2 regions of the Enterococcus sp. DIV1304_2 genome follow, and region 2 is predicted to be linked to the other one. Evidence: a T-box and tRNA genes for the amino acid it is inferred to sense, from the RefSeq annotation. Region 2 holds a T-box; the other holds one or more tRNA genes.
What was found. The T-box of region 2 lies ahead of IGJ14_RS03430 (valine--tRNA ligase). A T-box ahead of a tRNA ligase gene usually reads a tRNA of that ligase, here a tRNA-Val.
Positions count from the first base shown of each region.

Region 1 (6,705 bases), 960 kb from region 2:
AATATTACGGAGACTACACACGTTTGTCGATACTTTGTTCAGTTTTGAGAGGTCTACTCTCAAAATTTTGTTCATTGAAAACTGGATATTGAAGTAAAAATGTAAGTAATACAAACCGAGAACACCGCGTTGAATTTGAAAGCTAAACAAATCGTTTAGCCTTAAGCAAAATAGGCGGCCAGAAGTGAAAGCTTGCTTTCACGGATTGGACGATCTTTTTGTCGAAGAGGCTGATTTGTGTGCTGGATAGAGTTTTTTAATAAGTTCAATTGCTTATTTTTCTTGATTGGACTTCTATCGCTAGAAGAAAGATCAAAACCCAACCGTAAGGTTGATAAGGTTAAGTGAATAAGGGCGCACGGTGGATGCCTTGGCACTAGGAGCCGATGAAGGACGGGACTAACACCGATATGCTTTGGGGAGCTGTACGTAAGCTATGATCCAGAGATTTCCGAATGGGGGAACCCAGCATCTTTTATAGGATGTTACGTATACGTGAATACATAGCGTATACGAGGTAGACGCAGAGAACTGAAACATCTAAGTACCTGCAGGAAGAGAAAGAAAATTCGATTCCCTGAGTAGCGGCGAGCGAAACGGGAAAAGCCCAAACCAATGAGCTTGCTCATTGGGGTTGTAGGACTCCGATATGGTAGTTCTTTCAGATAGTCGAATGACTTGGAAAAGTCAGTCAGAGAGGGTGAAAGCCCCGTAGATGAAATTTGGAAGGCACCTAGGAGGATCCTGAGTACGGCGGAACACGAGGAATTCCGTCGGAATCCGGGAGGACCATCTCCCAAGGCTAAATACTCCCTAGTGACCGATAGTGAACCAGTACCGTGAGGGAAAGGTGAAAAGCACCCCGGAAGGGGAGTGAAATAGAACCTGAAACCGTGTGCCTACAACAAGTCAAAGCCCGTTAATGGGTGATGGCGTGCCTTTTGTAGAATGAACCGGCGAGTTACGATTGCATGCGAGGTTAAGTTGAAGAGACGGAGCCGCAGCGAAAGCGAGTCTGAATAGGGCGTTTGAGTATGTAGTCGTAGACCCGAAACCATGTGATCTACCCATGTCCAGGTTGAAGGTGCGGTAAAACGCACTGGAGGACCGAACCCACGTACGTTGAAAAGTGCGGGGATGAGGTGTGGGTAGCGGAGAAATTCCAAACGAACTTGGAGATAGCTGGTTCTCTCCGAAATAGCTTTAGGGCTAGCCTCGGAATTGAGAATGATGGAGGTAGAGCACTGTTTGGACTAGGGGCCCATCTCGGGTTACCGAATTCAGATAAACTCCGAATGCCATTCATTCATATCCGGGAGTCAGACTGTGAGTGATAAGATCCATAGTCGAAAGGGAAACAGCCCAGACCACCAGCTAAGGTCCCAAAATATATGTTAAGTGGAAAAGGATGTGGGGTTGCACAGACAACTAGGATGTTGGCTTAGAAGCAGCCACCATTTAAAGAGTGCGTAATAGCTCACTAGTCGAGTGACCCTGCGCCGAAAATGTACCGGGGCTAAACATATTACCGAAGCTGTGGAGTACACCTTTAGGTGTATTGGTAGGAGAGCGTTCTAAGGGCGTTGAAGGTAGATCGTGAGGACTGCTGGAGCGCTTAGAAGTGAGAATGCCGGTATGAGTAGCGAAAGACAGGTGAGAATCCTGTCCACCGAATGACTAAGGTTTCCTGGGGAAGGCTCGTCCGCCCAGGGTTAGTCGGGACCTAAGCCGAGGCCGACAGGCGTAGGCGATGGACAACAGGTTGATATTCCTGTACTCGTTGTTTTTGTTTGAGCAATGGAGGGACGCAGGAGGCTAAGGAATGCAGACGATCGGAAATGTCTGTCCAAGCAGTAAGTCTTGATAGGAGTCAAATGCTTCTAACTTTAAGGACAAGCTGTGATGGGGAGGGAAATAATAGTACCGAAGTTCCTGACGTCACACTGCCGAGAAAAGCTTCTAGTGAGAAAACAACGACCCGTACCGCAAACCGACACAGGTAGTCGAGGAGAGAATCCTAAGGTGAGCGAGAGAACTCTCGTTAAGGAACTCGGCAAAATGACCCCGTAACTTCGGGAGAAGGGGTGCTGATCGTCAGATCAGCCGCAGTGAATAGGCCCAAGCGACTGTTTATCAAAAACACAGGTCTCTGCAAAATCGTAAGATGAAGTATAGGGGCTGACGCCTGCCCGGTGCTGGAAGGTTAAGAGGAGTGCTTAGCGTAAGCGAAGGTACGAATTGAAGCCCCAGTAAACGGCGGCCGTAACTATAACGGTCCTAAGGTAGCGAAATTCCTTGTCGGGTAAGTTCCGACCCGCACGAAAGGCGTAACGATTTGGGCACTGTCTCAACGAGAGACTCGGTGAAATTTTAGTACCTGTGAAGATGCAGGTTACCCGCGACAGGACGGAAAGACCCCATGGAGCTTTACTGTAGTTTGATATTGAGTGTCTGTACCGCATGTACAGGATAGGTAGGAGCCGTAGAAATCGGAACGCTAGTTTCGATGGAGGCGCTGGTGGGATACTACCCCTGCGTTATGGCCACTCTAACCCGCACCACTTATCGTGGTGGGAGACAGTGTCAGATGGGCAGTTTGACTGGGGCGGTCGCCTCCTAAAGAGTAACGGAGGCGCCCAAAGGTTCCCTCAGAATGGTTGGAAATCATTCGAAGAGTGTAAAGGCAGAAGGGAGCTTGACTGCGAGACCTACAAGTCGAGCAGGGACGAAAGTCGGGCTTAGTGATCCGGTGGTTCCGCATGGAAGGGCCATCGCTCAACGGATAAAAGCTACCCTGGGGATAACAGGCTTATCTCCCCCAAGAGTCCACATCGACGGGGAGGTTTGGCACCTCGATGTCGGCTCGTCGCATCCTGGGGCTGTAGTCGGTCCCAAGGGTTGGGCTGTTCGCCCATTAAAGCGGCACGCGAGCTGGGTTCAGAACGTCGTGAGACAGTTCGGTCCCTATCCGTCGCGGGCGTTGGAAATTTGAGAGGAGCTGTCCTTAGTACGAGAGGACCGGGATGGACTTACCGCTGGTGTACCAGTTGTTCTGCCAAGGGCATTGCTGGGTAGCTATGTAGGGAAGGGATAAACGCTGAAAGCATCTAAGTGTGAAGCCCACCTCAAGATGAGATTTCCCATTTCTTTAAGAAAGTAAGATCCCTGAGAGATGATCAGGTAGATAGGTCAGGAGTGGAAGTACAGTGATGTATGGAGCGGACTGATACTAATCGATCGAGGACTTAACCAAAATAAAATGAAAAACTCGGAGAGTTTCTTACTAATACTTCAAATCCAGTTTTGAGTGAACAAGATTTACTCAATATAGATAACACCAAGTGTGGTGGCGATGGCGAGAAGGATACACCTGTAACCATGCCGAACACAGAAGTTAAGCTTCTTAGCGCCGATTGTAGTGAGGGGTTGCCCCTTGTGAGAGTAGGACGCCGCCACGCTTTGTTATCTTTGGAGGTTTAGCTCAGCTGGGAGAGCATCTGCCTTACAAGCAGAGGGTCAGCGGTTCGATCCCGTTAACCTCCATATGAGCCGTTAGCTCAGTTGGTAGAGCATCTGACTTTTAATCAGAGGGTCACAGGTTCGAGCCCTGTACGGCTCATATTTTTGCGGGTGTGGCGGAATTGGCAGACGCACTAGATTTAGGATCTAGCGCCTTACGGCGTGGGGGTTCAAGTCCCTTCACCCGCATCATATGATTGTTTCTATTTTTTTACGCCGGCTTAGCTCAGTTGGTAGAGCATCTGATTTGTAATCAGAGGGTCGAGGGTTCAAGTCCTTTAGCCGGCATCGTAAATACGCGGAAATAGCTCAGTGGTAGAGCACCACCTTGCCAAGGTGGGGGTCGCGGGTTCGAACCCCGTTTTCCGCTTTGCCAATGTACTACGCGCCGGGGTGGCGGAACTGGCAGACGCACAGGACTTAAAATCCTGCGGTGAGTGATCACCGTACCGGTTCGATTCCGGTCCTCGGCATTACAAATATGCGCCCATAGCTCAATTGGATAGAGTGTTTGACTACGGATCAAAAGGTTAGGGGTTCGACTCCTCTTGGGCGCGTTAGTTTTACGGGAAGTAGCTCAGCTTGGTAGAGCACTTGGTTTGGGACCAAGGGGTCGCAGGTTCGAATCCTGTCTTCCCGATTAGTAAATAGTTTCAAGGGGCCTTAGCTCAGCTGGGAGAGCGCCTGCTTTGCACGCAGGAGGTCAGCGGTTCGATCCCGCTAGGCTCCATTTCATTTAAATAATGAATACTTTTTTTCGCGGTGTAGCTCAGCTGGCTAGAGCGTCCGGTTCATACCCGGGAGGTCGGGGGTTCGATCCCCTCCGCCGCGATTATTTAAGAGCCTGGACCTTTAGCTCAGTTGGTTAGAGCAGACGGCTCATAACCGTCCGGTCGTAGGTTCGAGTCCTACAAGGTCCATAGCGACGTTGTATTTCATATTGGAGGATTACCCAAGTCCGGCTGAAGGGAACGGTCTTGAAAACCGTCAGGCGGGTAAAACCGTGCAAGGGTTCGAATCCCTTATCCTCCTTTTTATATTATCGCGGGATGGAGCAGTCTGGTAGCTCGTCGGGCTCATAACCCGAAGGTCGTAGGTTCAAATCCTGCTCCCGCAATTAAAAACTAAAAACATTGGTTCCGTGGTGTAGGGGTTAACATGCCTGCCTGTCACGCAGGAGATCGCGGGTTCGATTCCCGTCGGGACCGCCACGCGGGTGTAGTTTAGTGGTAAAACCACAGCCTTCCAAGCTGTTGTCGCGAGTTCGATTCTCGTCACCCGCTTTTAGTTTTTATGGGCCTATAGCTCAGCTGGTTAGAGCGCACGCCTGATAAGCGTGAGGTCGATGGTTCGAGTCCATTTAGGCCCATTTATTCAAAATCTTAATGGTTTTGGGGAAGTACTCAAGTGGCTGAAGAGGCGCCCCTGCTAAGGGTGTAGGTCGGGAAACCGGCGCGAGGGTTCAAATCCCTCCTTCTCCGTTTCATTTTTATCTGGCCCGTTGGTCAAGCGGTTAAGACACCGCCCTTTCACGGCGGTAACACGGGTTCGAATCCCGTACGGGTCATTAGCTTTATATTGGAGGATTACCCAAGTCCGGCTGAAGGGAACGGTCTTGAAAACCGTCAGGCGGGTAAAACCGTGCAAGGGTTCGAATCCCTTATCCTCCTTTTTATATTATCGCGGGATGGAGCAGTCTGGTAGCTCGTCGGGCTCATAACCCGAAGGTCGTAGGTTCAAATCCTGCTCCCGCAATTAAAAACTAAAAACATTGGTTCCGTGGTGTAGGGGTTAACATGCCTGCCTGTCACGCAGGAGATCGCGGGTTCGATTCCCGTCGGAACCGTTTGGCTCGGTAGCTCAGTTGGTAGAGCAATGGATTGAAGCTCCATGTGTCGGCAGTTCGATTCTGTCCCGCGCCATACTGCGGGTGTAGTTTAGTGGTAAAACCACAGCCTTCCAAGCTGTTGTCGCGAGTTCGATTCTCGTCACCCGCTTTAGTTTTTATGGGCCTATAGCTCAGCTGGTTAGAGCGCACGCCTGATAAGCGTGAGGTCGATGGTTCGAGTCCATTTAGGCCCATTATTTTCATATTTTTACCTGGCCCGTTGGTCAAGCGGTTAAGACACCGCCCTTTCACGGCGGTAACACGGGTTCGAATCCCGTACGGGTCATCGAAGATACTTCAAGCAAGTATCTTTTTTTTTGCTCTTTGACAAGTAGTGTTGGCGAGTTCAAATTGATAGAATTTCATCGAGAATCAATCGAAGTAGAAATACGCTTCGATTGATTCTTTTTGTTTTGGATCGATCTAAGATAATCTAGCCTTAGATCAAGTAAATACGGTCACTAAAATGGCAGGAATGACGGTATCTATGAATCATGTGTTTGTTGATCTTAACATTATTGTCTGTTCCTTCCAATGTCTCGTAACTATAAGATGTTTGGAAGGCGTTTATGATTCCATTTCTATATTTAGTCACTTTCATTTTACATGTCATACAATCAACTGTTGGTTGATTATCTAACCCTACATGAATCATGGTGGAGAGGGTCTACCTTCTTTCTTTTCTTAAAGCCAATTCCTTGGAAATGATTTTTTTGTTTGTTACATTAAGTAATTTTTTGTAAGTTCATCCATGGAGAAATTCTTTCCTGTACAGCTTTGTTTTTATCAGTTTTCTTCATTATAGGGCCTTTATCATCTTTTGGATGGAGAGCTGCGGGAATGATTACGCTCATCCTATAAATCTACTATTTTTTTTAAACTTATCGATTTGCTGATGTTATGGGAGAGTACTTTTTTCGTGATTTTAAAATAAATGGGTAATTTTTATAGGAGCAGTCACTATACTATAATTAGTTAGAATGTACCAAATATGAGGTTATAAACCTATAAATTTTCTAACTAGATAATAGAAAAATCTAGTTAGAAGGATTATATGGAAGGAGAAGAAGCAACAGACAACCATAGAAATGTTGCTGGTTTTAAAGAAGGAATAAATAGGCTGCCTTGTAGTTCAGATGATTTTTTCATTACTTACAAATGGATCGGTACAAAATTATCAAGCAAAAGAAGTACTGTACTTAAAAGTCAGTGCTCAAGTAAGAAAGTAAATAGAAGTAAAAAAATACGATGAGTAGGGAGGAAACCTGTTAGTCAAAACAAGTAATATCTATAAATTA
Region 1 covers NZ_CP187851.1:2,820,437-2,827,141, reverse strand. The annotation lists rRNA gene IGJ14_RS13100 (23S ribosomal RNA) at 339-3,253, shown strand; rRNA gene rrf (5S ribosomal RNA) at 3,343-3,458, shown strand; tRNA gene IGJ14_RS13090 (tRNA-Val) at 3,471-3,543, shown strand; tRNA gene IGJ14_RS13085 (tRNA-Lys) at 3,547-3,619, shown strand; tRNA gene IGJ14_RS13080 (tRNA-Leu) at 3,627-3,708, shown strand; tRNA gene IGJ14_RS13075 (tRNA-Thr) at 3,735-3,807, shown strand; tRNA gene IGJ14_RS13070 (tRNA-Gly) at 3,818-3,889, shown strand; tRNA gene IGJ14_RS13065 (tRNA-Leu) at 3,907-3,992, shown strand; tRNA gene IGJ14_RS13060 (tRNA-Arg) at 4,003-4,076, shown strand; tRNA gene IGJ14_RS13055 (tRNA-Pro) at 4,086-4,159, shown strand; tRNA gene IGJ14_RS13050 (tRNA-Ala) at 4,177-4,249, shown strand; tRNA gene IGJ14_RS13045 (tRNA-Met) at 4,278-4,351, shown strand; tRNA gene IGJ14_RS13040 (tRNA-Ile) at 4,366-4,439, shown strand; tRNA gene IGJ14_RS13035 (tRNA-Ser) at 4,462-4,551, shown strand; tRNA gene IGJ14_RS13030 (tRNA-Met) at 4,563-4,636, shown strand; tRNA gene IGJ14_RS13025 (tRNA-Asp) at 4,655-4,730, shown strand; tRNA gene IGJ14_RS13020 (tRNA-Gly) at 4,732-4,802, shown strand; tRNA gene IGJ14_RS13015 (tRNA-Ile) at 4,815-4,888, shown strand; tRNA gene IGJ14_RS13010 (tRNA-Ser) at 4,913-5,000, shown strand; tRNA gene IGJ14_RS13005 (tRNA-Glu) at 5,015-5,086, shown strand; tRNA gene IGJ14_RS13000 (tRNA-Ser) at 5,100-5,189, shown strand; tRNA gene IGJ14_RS12995 (tRNA-Met) at 5,201-5,274, shown strand; tRNA gene IGJ14_RS12990 (tRNA-Asp) at 5,293-5,365, shown strand; tRNA gene IGJ14_RS12985 (tRNA-Phe) at 5,369-5,441, shown strand; tRNA gene IGJ14_RS12980 (tRNA-Gly) at 5,446-5,516, shown strand; tRNA gene IGJ14_RS12975 (tRNA-Ile) at 5,528-5,601, shown strand; tRNA gene IGJ14_RS12970 (tRNA-Glu) at 5,622-5,693, shown strand; gene IGJ14_RS12965 (hypothetical protein) at 6,462-6,659, shown strand.
Region 1: it has a tRNA-Val gene. The T-box ahead of IGJ14_RS03430 (valine--tRNA ligase) is inferred to sense a tRNA for this amino acid. The anticodon was not compared.

Region 2 (6,705 bases):
TCGCTGTTGTCTTAGCGGCTAATTCATCAGAAGGCGCTAGTAAATCTGGCACCATGATTACTGGGATTCCTGCACCATACGCTGCTAGTACCCCATTTTGTGAATCTTCTAATATCAATGTCTCCGCTTTTTCAGTACCTAAAAACGCCTGGGCATGTAAAAAGATTTCTGGATCTGGTTTTGCACGTTTGACATTTTCAGCTGAGACGATCGTATCAAAACGATGACGTAGATTATTTTTTTCTAGCAACAGTTCAATGACCTGTCGCTGATTACTTGATGCGACTACTTTTGGGATATCTTTTTCTTCCAAAAAGTTCAAGAATTCTAAAACACCTGGTTTTAATTCAACTTGACCTAAAGCAAAACGATCAAGCGTTTCTTGATAGGAATCGTCGATAAATTTTTGGACAGTTTCTCGACCAAAGTTTGCAAAAATAGTATGGTAGTTCGCCCAAACTTCTTCATCAGAAACGCCTAAAAATCGCAAGTAAAGATCTTTGTCATAGGGAAACCCCATCCGATCGGCTACTGTTTGTGATGCCTCATAATAAACGATCTCTGTATCAAATAATAAGCCATCCATATCAAAAATCACTGCATTAACTTTCATTTTTTCCTCCCAACTGTACAAGCAAACGTCGCACTTCCGAAATAAAATAGAGTGAACCTGTCACTACAAGAACATCCTCAGCCGTCATCTTCTCCAAGATCTCTGCAAGCCCAAATTGCCACATTGAAACAATCGTAACTTTCTCATCAGTCGTTGCTTGGATATCCGACAGCTCAATGGCTTTAGGATAATCAAAAGTAGTGACGTAGATTGTTGCATCTGGTACTTCTTGTAATTGGTGTAACATTTTATCAACCTCTTTTGTTCGTAAAGCAGAGAACAAAAGATGGATATGATACCCTTTGAATTCTTCTTTTAGATTTTGGACTAAACGTGCCATGGCATGCGTATTATGTGCCCCATCTAAAATCACTAATGGTTCTTCACTTAATCGTTCCATTCGTCCAGGCCATTGCGCCTTTTTCAAGCCATTCATCACGTCTTTTTCGCGGAATGGGAGATTCATCATTCCACAATAGATTTGATACATTTCAATCGCCATACCAGCATTTTCAACTTGATGTTTCCCAATCATATGGATCGTCAACTTAGGGATTTTACCAAATTCATTTTGGAATGAAAAAATTTCGCCCCATTCTTCTGCCGGATGTTTGTAGGTAACCGTATAATCCTCTCCACATGCGTGATGTGGCGCATTTTTTAATTTTGCTTGCTTTTCGATCACTGCCATCGCTTCTGGTACGATCTTCCCAGTGACTAGTGGCACATTTTGCTTGATGATCCCTGCTTTTTGAGCAGCGATTTCTTCGATCGTGTCGCCCAAAATATCTGTATGATCCATACCGATCGTTGTGATGCCCGTTAACAAAGGTTTCGCTACGTTTGTTGAGTCGAGTAAACCACCCAATCCCACTTCAATGATCGCGACGTCCACTTGTTCTTCCAAGAAATAATCAAATGCCATAGCAGTCAACGTTTCAAATTCGGTAATGCCAGCTACTGCTTCAAATTGATCCATTTGCTCAACTAGCGGTTGATATTTCTTTACGAATCGAATCAATGATTCATCAGGAATGCCTTGTCCATTGATCGAAATGCGCTCATTGAAGGATTCGATATATGGGGATGTAAATGTCCCGACTGTCAAGCCGGCTTCTTCTAATAAATATCTTAAATAAGTCACTGTAGAACCTTTGCCATTCGTCCCTGCAATATGGATCGTTTTGACTTTTTCTTCTGGGTGTCCGACTACCTCTAATAAGGCCTCTACTCTGTCTAATCCAGGACGTGAGCCAAATGGTAATCGGCTATGGATCCAATTGATTGCTTCTTCGATTTTCACGTTACTATCCCCCCATTCCTCTTCATTATAACAAAAAAGCTTACGTAGGAAACAATGAAATCCAGAAGAGCTCTTTTTACTTAAAAAAGAGAGGCAACTTCCGTCACCTCTCTCTTTCGTCTTACTTGATTGATTTTAATTGCGCAATACGTTCATTGACAGCTGCTTGTTTTTCTAAATAATCTTTTTCTTTTGCACGCTCTGCTTCAACTACATCATCCGGTGCATTCGATACAAAACGCTCATTACTTAATTTTCCTTGTACACGTTTTACTTCGCCTGTCCATTTTGCTAGTTCTTTTTCTAGACGTTGGATTTCTTCTTCAATGTTGATCAGCCCTGCTAAAGGTAAGAAGATTTCCGCGCCAGTCAAGACCGCAGACATTGCTAGATCCGGGGCAGTTACGTCACTTGAGATCGTCAACTCTTCTGGATTACAGAAGCGCTCGATATAGCTAGTGTTTTCATTTAAGAATTGATCGATCTTCGGATCATTTGTTTTGATCAGTAACGTGATTGGTTTTGATAATGGTGTATTCACTTCAGAACGGATATTACGTACAGAACGAATCAATTCTTTCAGTACTTCCATCCCTTTTGAAGCAGCTTCATCATCGTATTCCGGTTGCACGACTGGATAATCAGCCACTACTAAAGATGTTCCTTTATGAGGGATGTGTTGCCAGATTTCTTCTGTAACAAATGGCATGATCGGATGCAATAAGCGTAAGATCTGATCCAACGTATGGACAAGAATACTACGGTTCGTTTGTTTCGCTACTTCGTCCTCACCGTAAAGTGTTTCTTTACTCATCTCGATGTACCAGTCACAGAAATCATCCCAGATAAAGTTATACAATTGGCGACCAGCCTCACCAAATTCAAATTGTTCAAATAAGTCAGTCACTTTAGCGATTGTTTCATTCAAACGTGTCAAAATCCAACGATCGGCTACAGTTTTCTCCCCTGAAAGATCAATATCTTCTACGGTCATCCCTTCAACATTCATGATAACGAAACGAGAAGCGTTCCAGATTTTATTGATGAAGTTCCAAGAAGCATCCATTTTTTCGTAACTAAAACGTACGTCTTGTCCTGGTGCTGAACCATTAGATAAGAACCAGCGTAACGCATCAGCACCGTATTTTTCAATGACTTCCATTGGGTCGATCCCATTTCCAAGAGATTTACTCATCTTGCGTCCTTGTTCATCACGAATCAATCCATGAATTAGTACATTCTCAAATGGACGACGTTCTGTAAATTCCAAGCTTTGGAAAATCATTCGGCTTACCCAGAAAAAGATGATATCATAGCCTGTTACTAATGTACTTGTTGGGAAGTAACGTTGGTAATCTTCATTGTCTTCGTCAGGCCAGCCCATTGTTGAAAAAGGCCAAAGCGCTGAACTGAACCAAGTATCCAACACATCGGGATCTTGTAACCAGTTTTCACTGTCTGCTGGTGCTTCCATGCCCACGTACATTTCACCAGTTTCCTTATGATACCACGCAGGGATCTGATGTCCCCACCATAGTTGACGTGAGATTACCCAGTCATGAACATTCTCCATCCAGCGTAAGAAGGTTTGGTTGAAACGTGGTGGGAAAAACTCAACTGCATCATCAGTTTCTTGATTTTGGATCGCCTTTTCAGCTAAAGGTGCCATTTTTACAAACCATTGTGTTGATAAACGAGGTTCAACAACTACTCCTGTACGCTCAGAATGGCCTACATTGTGGATCATCGTTTCGATCTTGATCAGACGACCAAGTTCTTTTAGATCCGCAACGATCGCTTTACGTGCTGCAAAACGGTCCATTCCTTGATACTTACCTGCTAATTCATTCATCGTGCCATCTTCATTCATGACATTCACTCGTGGGAGGTCATGACGGTTACCGACTTCAAAGTCATTTGGGTCATGTGCGGGCGTGATTTTTACAACCCCTGTTCCAAATTCCATGTCGACATATTCATCTGCTATGATCGGTATTTCTTTATTCACTAGTGGTAAAATGACTTTCTTACCAATCAATGCTTGGTAACGCTCGTCTTCTGGATGAACAGCGATTGCCGTATCACCAAGCATCGTTTCTGGACGGGTCGTTGCGATTTCCACCACACCTGAACCATCAGCCAATTCATAGCTCATATGATAAAAGGCACCTTCGATTTCTTTGTGGATCACTTCGATATCAGAAAGAGCTGTGCGTGCTTGTGGGTCCCAATTGATGATGTATTCGCCACGATAGATCAACTCTTTTTCGTATAGGCTAACGAATACTTTACGAACAGCTTCAGACAAGCCATCATCTAAGGTGAAGCGTTCACGGCTATAATCCAAAGATAAACCCATTTTTGCCCATTGTTCACGTATATGACCGGCATATTCTTCTTTCCATTCCCATACTTGATCAATAAATTTTTCGCGACCTAGATCATAACGAGAAACACCTTGCTCACGTAATTTTTCTTCTACTTTTGCTTGTGTTGCGATCCCTGCATGATCCATCCCTGGTAACCATAACGTATCATAGCCTTGCATTCTTTTTTGACGAATCAACATATCTTGCAATGTTGTATCCCAAGCATGACCTAAATGGAGTTTACCAGTCACGTTGGGAGGTGGGATAACGATTGAATAAGGTTTTGCTTTCTTGTCACCACTTGGTTTGAACAAATCTTCGTCTAACCAGCTTTGATAACGACCCGCTTCTACTTCTTGCGGATTGTACTTTGTGGATAGATTCTTTTCTTCCGTCATACTGTTTTCCTCCTTTAAAATAAAAAAAAACGCCCTAAATACTTTCGTATTTAGGACGTATAAATTACGCGGTACCACCTAATTTGTAATAGTTGCCTATTACCTCTCAAAGTGAGTTAACGATCACTACTCGTTCATCTCTACTCGATTCAAGACAAAAACTCCCAAGCTACCTTCACTAGCTTTCGTTAAGAACGTTCCACCATTCGTTCTCTCTCTCTAAACGTCGGACTAGTTACTCCTCTTGATCAACATCTTGACTCATTTTACAATGGTTAGTAGCCAAAGTCAATAAAAGCTCTTAACGAATCGCTGTTCGATTCACATAAAGACTCCCTTTTTGTGCGATCTTCCCACTTAGTTTTTACTTGGAAGGAAAGACTTGCGAATAATTTTCATCAAAATAGATCAACGTCTGTAGCTCAGTTGTCAGATCGATGTATTGCATATGGACATGTGGCGGAACATTGACACGATCTGGCGCAAAGTTCAAGATCGCAGTAATGCCTCCTTTGACGATTTCATCGATAGCTGCTTGTGAATACTTACTTGGTACAGTCGATATCGCCACTTTGATTCCTTCTTTTTCAACGATTTCACTAAAACGATCCATAGGATAAACCATCACACCTTCGATTTCTTTTTCAACGATGGCTGGATCATTGTCAAATACACAAACAATATTCAAATTTGCATTTCTTCTGAAATTATTGTGTTTCAATGCTTTTCCTAAATTCCCAAAACCAACTAAAGCGATTCTTTTTTCTTCTTCTGTGTTCAAAATTCGATCAAATACTTCAATCAAATAGGGAACATCGTACCCATAACCGCTTCGTCCTAATTCCCCTAAATGAGAAAAATCTCTACGGATCGTGGCAGAAGGTACTTGTGTGATCTCACTAAATTCATTTGATTTGATTCGTTGAACACCAGAATCATTCAACATATTTAAATAGCGCAAATATAAAGGCAACCGTTTCGCTGTTGCTTTGGGTAACGTTTCTGATTTTTCTCGCATATCGTTTCTCCTTGTTAATCATTTCACATAATTTTAGTTTAGCATGGAACAAGGAACCTCGCAATAGGAGGAAGCTTAACTCCATGAAAAACAAGAAAAATAAGGTACCACCCACAAAATTTGACATACAATTTTTGTGGATGGCGCCTTATTTCTCGAGGCTAAACCATTGTCTCGTCCTCTTTCACGTGTCTACTTCTTGAGACTGGATCTTTTATTTCGAATGATCGACTCGTACAAGAAGTACAAGTTCCTTCGTTTAAAGTAAATCAGAAAATTCTTCTACTTGTTCTTTTGCTGTTTCTGTGTGGATCGTTTCGATCTTTAAGCCTGCCAAAGCACGTTCGATCATCCCATCGATATCCAAACGTTCTTCGTATTGATGCACTTTTTCTAGTCGTGGACGAGTCTTAGGCTGTGGCGGTGCAAAAATCGTGCAGCAGTCTTCAAATGGTTGAATGGACAAATCAAACGTATCGATTTGTTCAGCCACTTCGATGATCTCTAATTTATCCATCGTCGCTACAGGACGAATGATCGGTGTATTCGTAACCTCATTGATTGCCACCATACTTTGGAGTGTTTGGGAAGCCACCTGTCCTAATGATTCACCATTTAAAATCACTAGTCCATGACGAATACGGCGGATCTCATCTGTCAAACGAAGCATCATCCGACGTGTGATCGTCATCCAGTAGCCTTGGGGCACCACTCGTTTGATCTCTTCTTGCACTTCTGTAAACGGTACTTCGATAAATTCGATTTTACCAACATAGGGTGTCAGCTTCACTGTTAAGTCTTTCGCTTTTTGCAAGGCTTGTTCACTCGTGTAAGGTGGACTAGCAAAGTGGACAGCTTCAATTTCTACCCCACGTTTCATGGCATAATAACCGGCAACTGGAGAATCGATCCCTCCAGAAAGCATCAACATACCTTTTCCGCTTGTACCGACAGGCAGACCGCCAGCTCCTTTGATCGTTTCATAGGAAAGATACGCACCATCT
Region 2 covers NZ_CP187851.1:718,685-725,389, reverse strand. The annotation lists gene IGJ14_RS03440 (HAD family hydrolase) at 1-613, opposite strand, end outside; gene IGJ14_RS03435 (bifunctional folylpolyglutamate synthase/dihydrofolate synthase) at 603-1,916, opposite strand; gene IGJ14_RS03430 (valine--tRNA ligase) at 2,038-4,683, opposite strand; T-box leader at 4,732-4,944, opposite strand; gene IGJ14_RS03425 (redox-sensing transcriptional repressor Rex) at 5,048-5,701, opposite strand; gene thiI (tRNA uracil 4-sulfurtransferase ThiI) at 5,961-6,705, opposite strand, start outside.